2 regions of the Psychrobacillus syltrankelensis genome follow, and region 1 is predicted to be linked to the other one. Evidence: predicted binding sites of a transcription regulator. Region 1 holds the regulator's gene; the other holds the start of a gene.
What was found. The regulator NrdR, encoded in region 1, represses ribonucleotide reductase genes. The targets are predictions, from matches to a motif close to AACACNATATATNGTGTT.
Positions count from the first base shown of each region.

Region 1 (3,668 bases):
TTTCTAAAACTTCTTGTTTCATTTCATCCAGTCTGGAAGAAAATTCAGGTGTTATGACTCTCTTTAATGTCTCATTAATTCTCTCCATAATAGCACCTACCTTTCCGTGACGCCTAATTCAGCTAAAAGTTTTTTTCGTTCTTCTTCAATATTTTGAATTCCATTAGTCGATTCCCCGGATTGCTTCGTTTCGCCATCTTTTTTGTAAAACCAATCTGGTACTTTCTCTTCTCGTGTCGGTTTTTTAGTATAGGTTTTCTGCTTCGAACCTTCATTTTTCCATTTCATATATTGTTCATGTTCATTTCTTGCAAGCTCCATCGCTTCTTTTGCTGTTTTGACATCTTTACGCATCCAATGAGACGCTATTTTTTCTGCATAGTTTTTCGTTAATTTCATATCTGTTCGAAGAAGGACATATTGCAATAGAACATTTACTACACCAACCGGCATATTATAGTGCGAAACTAAATGATTTGCTAATTGAACATCAGCAAGTATAGGCTCTTTCCCTTTAGCGATATCCCTTAAGACAGACACAGGTGAAGTAGTTTCTAAATAATGAATTAGTTCTTCTTCTTTTGTCAACGGTGTTTTATTTTCAGAAATAGTTTTTTTAATTTTGGTTACATTTTGGATAATCGGTGCCTTTTTCGATACAGTCAGTTTATAATAATCGGCGCACGCCTTTTTTAATCTTGCTTCCGTAAGATGAAGATCATCATCTAAAGCAAGTATGACAACTTTTTGCATTTCAATTGGATTTAGATTATATAAGAATGAAAGCTTTGCTATTACTTCTTTTGCTTCAATCGTCATCGCAGATTTTGGTACTAGTTGCTCCGACAAACCTTCTTGTAATAATGAAAAATCAAATTCTTCATAATAAAACGGAAGAGAAGTTCCTCTTTTTTTGGATTCATATTCATCATCATAAGAAATTTGTTGGCTATTTTTAGTAGATGGTTTATAGACGTCCATGAAAGTTCTGGAAACGTCTTTAAATCCTTCATTCCAATTGGATAATTGAATGAAGCGATTTCTCAATTGCTTATATGCGTTTTCCCCAATTTTATTAAGTAAAAACATCGACAATAATGGATCTTTTAAAAAGGATTCTGCATCTAATGGAGCAGAAAGTTCATAATAAAAAAAACGAATATCATCTTCTGTCTTTTGCCATGTCCGAAGTAAACCTATTGCCTCCAAAGCAATTCGCGCTTGAAAAATCTTTCCGATAGAAACACCTAACACATTCATCAGTTGATAATGCGGCCATTGTTCACTAGTTTTTAGTTCTCCATCCGCCCACAATGTTAAATACAAACTAATTCCTTCTGCCCCAACTAATGGTTGATAGAATAGAGTTAATAATTGACGATCATAATCTGAAAAAGAATATGGCAGCCGAATCATATACATGTCTGCTGGCTGGAGCTCTTTATATAACATCGACAATTGATCCTACTCTCCTTTGTTTCTTATAAAATAAGAAAGTTACACTTTTTACTTAGTATCTGTCCAGACTCCAGCGCCTTGTCCCTCGGGGTCAAATGTGAAAAAGCTGCTCCTGCGCAAGCTCGTCGCAAACAAGAGCGTTAGTGATGGCTCAAGGAGCTGCCTCCTATGACCCGCACGATGCGGGTCATGTCTGCTTTGCCACAGGATTGGTGAACTTTGCAGACCTACACTTTCCCCATTTTGCTCCTGCGCACAGCTCGTCGCAGAAGATCGTGCCTGTCGGGGCAGACATAGGCGCTTACGCTTTTCTTATAAAGACGGGTTTTTCTTTAATATTTCCTTTAGTTCATCTATAAAAACATTTATATCTTTAAATTGGCGATATACAGATGCAAATCGAACATAGGCAACTTCATCTAACTCTGATAGTTTGTCCATCACCTTTTCTCCGACTTCTTCTGACTTCACTTCCGAATTCCCCATTCTTCTAAGTTCCTTTTCGATCGAAAATACAAGGTTTTCTAACTGATCTAACGCAACTGGCCTTTTTTCGCAAGCACGTATGAGGCCACGCAATACTTTTTCACGACTAAATTCCTCACGGGAACCGTCTTTTTTTACAACAATTAATGGCGTTTCCTCGACTTTTTCGAATGTTGTGAATCGGAATCCGCAATCTTCACATTCTCTTCTTCTTCTAATGGCCTTATTGTCATCTACTGGACGTGAATCGACAACCTTTGTGCCATTAAACTGACAAGATGGGCATCTCATATTAATCTCTCCTATTTCCTAACGTTAATTTGTATACTTATTATAACAATATTCGTCAATAAAATCGAAAAAGCAGAGGAATCTCTTCCTCTGCTCATCATTTTAGCTAATTGTCTATTATGCTTGAACTGTCAAACGTGATTTAGGTACACTTAGTGGACCCATTCCACGGGGCATTTCAATCGTTTCGCGTGTTCCAGCATTAAGAGCATCTGCAATATAGTTAGCTGCAATTGATGGATCTAAATCACCACATGTATACACATCAATGCTCGCATAACCGTGCTCTGGAAAGCTGTGAATCGTTAAATGCGATTCGGAAATAATAACGACTCCACTTACACCTTGTGGCGCAAATTTGTGAAATGCAACTTCTCTGATTTCAGCACCAGATCTTAGAGCAGCATCAACAAAAGTTTGCTCGATAAATGGCATATCGTTAAGTTTGTCGAAATCGCACTCCCATAGTTCTGCAATAATGTGACGTCCCATTGTTTCCAATGTCCGTTTCCCCCTTTGATAAAATTTGGTATAAAAATTTTAAAAATCAAAGTTGACTACCACGGGGGAAAGTTAGTCCAAAGAGGTCCTAACCCTTTAAGTAGTCCGTGTACGTGAAGTACACGATTCTCATTATATGTTGTTTTCATAAATTATGCAACAAATAATAAATCCTCTTTCAAAAAAAGTTGAAAGAGGATATATAAATTAAAGAGCTGAAGCCACTTTTTTAGTTAAATCAAGTACGCGAGCTGAATAGCCCCACTCATTGTCATACCAAGCAAGAACTTTAACTTTACGATTTCCAATTACCATCGTTGTTAGACCATCAATAGTCGTAGAGTTAGTAGTTGTATTGAAATCAATTGATACTAAAGGCTCCATAGTTAAACCAAGAATACCCTTCATCGAACCTTCTGATGCTTTTATAAATGCTGCATTAACTTCTTCTGCTGTAACATCTTTCTGTAAATCTACCACTAAATCTACTAGAGAAACGTTTGGAGTTGGTACACGCAAAGCCATTCCATGCATTTTACCTTTAAGTTCTGGTAAAACAACTGTAAGTGCCTTCGCTGCTCCTGTAGAAGTAGGAATAATAGATTGAGCACAAGCACGTGCACGACGTAAGTCCTTATGCGGATTATCTAAGTTGTTTTGATCATTTGTATACGAATGCACGGTTGTCATAAGCCCATTTTCTATTCCAAATGTGTCATTTAACACTTTTGCAACAGGAGCAAGACAGTTAGTTGTGCAACTAGCGTTTGAAATAATATTATGTTTAGTAACATCTAATTGATGATCATTTACACCCATAACAATTGTTACATCTTCATTTTTTGCAGGAGCTGTAATAATTACTTTTTTTGCTCCAGCTTCTAAGTGAGCTGCTGCTTTTTCCCCGTCATTAAATTTTCCAGTTGATTCGA
Region 1 covers NZ_CM144227.1:168,811-172,478, reverse strand. Annotated here, with positions in the region: gene dnaI (primosomal protein DnaI) at 1-88, opposite strand, end outside; gene ACTSKG_RS00845 (replication initiation and membrane attachment family protein) at 97-1,452, opposite strand; gene nrdR (transcriptional regulator NrdR) at 1,771-2,235, opposite strand; gene speD (adenosylmethionine decarboxylase) at 2,353-2,736, opposite strand; gene ACTSKG_RS00830 (glyceraldehyde-3-phosphate dehydrogenase) at 2,944-3,668, opposite strand, start outside.

Region 2 (3,668 bases), 280 kb from region 1:
TAAACGTCCACTTCTGTAATAAGTGAAGGAATAATAAGGTTCAAGTCCAGTTGAAACACCTACCATGGTGCCAGTAGAGCCTGTAGGAGCAACTGTTAGTAAATGAGAGTTACGAATACCATTTTCTAATATAGACTTACGAATTCCTTCTGGCATAGATTGCATAAAGCCTGTTTCTGTAAATGCTCTTCGTAGACGTTGCGTTTCTTCTTCTGTATCAGCTGTTAAGAATGGGAAGCTCCCTCGTTCTCTCGCAAGCTCTGCAGATGTTTCGTATGCAGCAAGCGCAATTGTTTTAAAGACCTCGTCAACTAATACATTTCCTTCTTCCGAACCATACTCTTTTTCACAATATATGAGAAGATCAGCAAGGCCCATCACCCCTAATCCTACACGGCGTTCTCCTAATGCTTGTACTTTATTTTCTTCTAAGAAATAAGGTGTTGCATCGATTACGTTATCTTGCATGCGCACACCAACGCTTACAGTTTCTTTTAAAGCTTCAAAATTTACAGTCTTAGTTTCTTTATTCGCAAATTGTGCTAGATTAACAGCAGCTAAGTTACAGACCGAATATGGTGCAAGCGGCTGTTCCCCACATGGATTCGTAGCGACTACTTTTTGGCCATAAGCTTTCGCATTTGTTTTTTCATTTGCATTATCTATGAAGAAAATTCCAGGTTCTGCTGAGTAAGTTGCACAAACATTTATCAAGTTCCAAAGCTCTTTCGCTTTAACTGTTCTGTATGTTCTAACAGAATAACCCATCTGTTCCCACTCACGAACATCTCCTACTTCATGCCAATGTTTGTTATAAAAAGCCATTTGTTCTGGAGTATAAGTTTCAATTGCTGGGAAACGCAATTCAAAATCTGTATCTTCTTCTACCGCTCTCATGAAATCATCTGTCAGTGTAACAGAGATATTAGCTCCAGTTAAGAATTCAGGATTATGAACTGTATATGTTCCTCCATCTCTTAGTTTTGTTTCTGCGTCTCGAATAATTTCATCGCTGAAGCCACCGAGACCCGGTATAGCTTTATAATTGACAATTCCTTGGTACATAGCTTCTTCTTGATTTGTTAAAGGTTTAAATTTAAGCTTGTCCTTCGCTAATTGTTTAATTGTTTCATCAGTCGTATTTTCGATTAAGTAACGTAAAATTCTTGGATTTTGCATTTTTGAAATGATAAACTCTGCAATATCTGGATGCCAGTCAGCAAGCATAATCATTTGTGCTCCGCGGCGTGAACCACCTTGTTCAACAAGATGTGTTAATTTGGCGATATCATCTAACCAGGAAACGGAGCCAGAAGATTTTCCATTAACTCCACGTGCTAGCGTGTTTCGTGGACGAAGTGTTGATCCGTTTGTACCAACTCCACCACCACGGCTCATAATTTCCATTACTTGTTTACGATGATCGCTAATTCCTTCACGAGAATCGGCTACGAAAGGCATTACGTAACAGTTGAAATAGGTTACATCTGTTCCAGTGCCCGCTCCGTACAATACTCGTCCAGCAGGAATAAATTTCATCGAAACAAGCTGATCATAGAACTTTTGGAACCACTCAGCACGCTTTTCTTCCGTTTTTTCAACAGAAGAAAGACCCGTTGCATTACGTTTTGCGATTTGTTCATAAAATACTTCTAACGGTTTTTCAATAACATTGATAGAACGTTTTACAATTCCAGTTTCAAGCTCGTCACTATCATCTATTGCACTACGATAGTCCTCTTCGATCAATACTTCTGCAGTTCTTGTCGATTCATCAATAGAAACGATAAAACCTAAACCACGAGCTGGAAATTTGGGATCAGCTTTTACTGTTAGAACGACAAAATCTCCAACTTTTAGCGTTTTCTTTTCAGTATCCTTGAATGAATATCGGTCAATCATTACTAATCGGGATACACCTTTGTGTGTCGTTTTCATATCTCCTGTAATTGGATGAACTTGTGAAAATTGTTCGATGTCTTTGTTTAACTGATCAATGTTAATGGTTGCATTTTTATTCTGAGATGCTAATACCATCATATTGCCTCCCTTTTATTAAAAAAATAAAATACACCATACCATATATGGTGTATCGTTATTTATTACGTTACTATATGTTGTATTTTTTTGCAAATAAACAGAATGTCTAAGAACCCAAGCGTATCAATAGTCAATGTACTAAAGAACTAGAAAAAATATAATTATTTTTTAAAATTCCATTCATCATTTGCATATCGCTTTTGTTCCAGCTCTTTCACATACTTTTCTTGTTCTTCACTTAAAGTAATTTCTACTAACTCTATGTGTAAAGCATCTTCAAATCCATTTTTAAACGCTATTTTACAGTCGTCGATTGTTACAGGACTTTGACTAATTTTGTTTATAGCGACTGCTTTTTTCGACAAACTCGCTTTAACCCTATCTCTTAACTCATTTGAAGAAAATTTAAATGTTTGGATCAACTTATCTTCATCTAAATCTAATAAAATTGCTCCGTGTTGAAGTATAACACCTTTTTGTCTCGTTTGAGCACTTCCAGCTACTTTTTTCCCTTCGACTACAAGTTCATACCAACTTGGTGTATCAAAACAAACAGCTGATTTCGGTTTCTTTAAATTTATTTTTTGCTCTTCTGTGTTAGGAACTGAAAAGTAAGCATCTAGACCTAGTTTTTGAAATCCGATTAATAATCCTTCACTAATAACCCTGTACGCTTCCGTAACAGTTGCAGGCATGTCCGGGTACTTCTCCGATACGATAACGCTATAAGTAAGCTCATGTTCATGTAGAACACCTCTTCCTCCAGTAGGTCTTCTAACAAAACCAAGACCTAAGCGCTCCACTGCTTCTAAGTCTATTTCTTTTTCTACAGACTGAAAATAACCAATGGACAATGTAGCCGGATTCCATTCGTAGAACCGGATGACTGGTGGAATTAGCCCCTCACTATGCCAATCAAGTAACGCTTCATCTAACGCCATATTATAAGATGGACTACAAGGTCCAGAATTAATAAAATACCATTTTGTCTTTTTCATTACTTCTTCCTCCTCACAACGATATTCATTTTATCAAATAGATTGAATTGTATCTAGTTAATCTTTTATAATAAGTATTGAAACATAGAAAGGGGAAAGACTGTGCCTACTACATTATACTTTTTTATAGGAGTTATTGTCGTATTACTAGTTTATGCTGGTGTACAAGCATTTCGTTTAAAAAAAGCCGTTACAAATCTTACGCAAGACCAATTTATCGAGGGTTATCGTAAAGCACAATTAATCGATGTAAGAGAACCTAAAGAGTTTGATGCGGGACATATTCTTGGAGCAAGAAATATTCCATCTTCACAACTGAGACAACGTTTTAAAGAAGTCAGACCTGACAAACCAGTATATTTATATTGTCAAAGTGGCGCAAGAAGTGCACGTGCAGCAATGTTTTTAAAGAAAAAAGGATGTACTGATTTGAACCAACTTCAGGGTGGATTCAAAACTTGGACTGGGAAGATTAAATCTAAATAATAAATACGCGTACTTCTATAAACAGAAGACACTAGGACTGTAGACAAACTCGTTGAGAAGCGAGTTTGTCTACAGTCTTTTTTTTATAAAAAAGAAAGGAAGAAAAGAAAAATCGATGACTTTGGCAGGAGTCTCTTATTTTTT
Region 2 covers NZ_CM144227.1:450,294-453,961, reverse strand. Annotated here, with positions in the region: gene ACTSKG_RS02250 (vitamin B12-dependent ribonucleotide reductase) at 1-2,037, opposite strand, end outside; gene ACTSKG_RS02245 (lipoate--protein ligase family protein) at 2,202-3,038, opposite strand; gene ACTSKG_RS02240 (rhodanese-like domain-containing protein) at 3,165-3,524, shown strand.
Region 2: the regulator NrdR is predicted to act here: its motif matches at 2,075-2,092, upstream of ACTSKG_RS02250 (vitamin B12-dependent ribonucleotide reductase).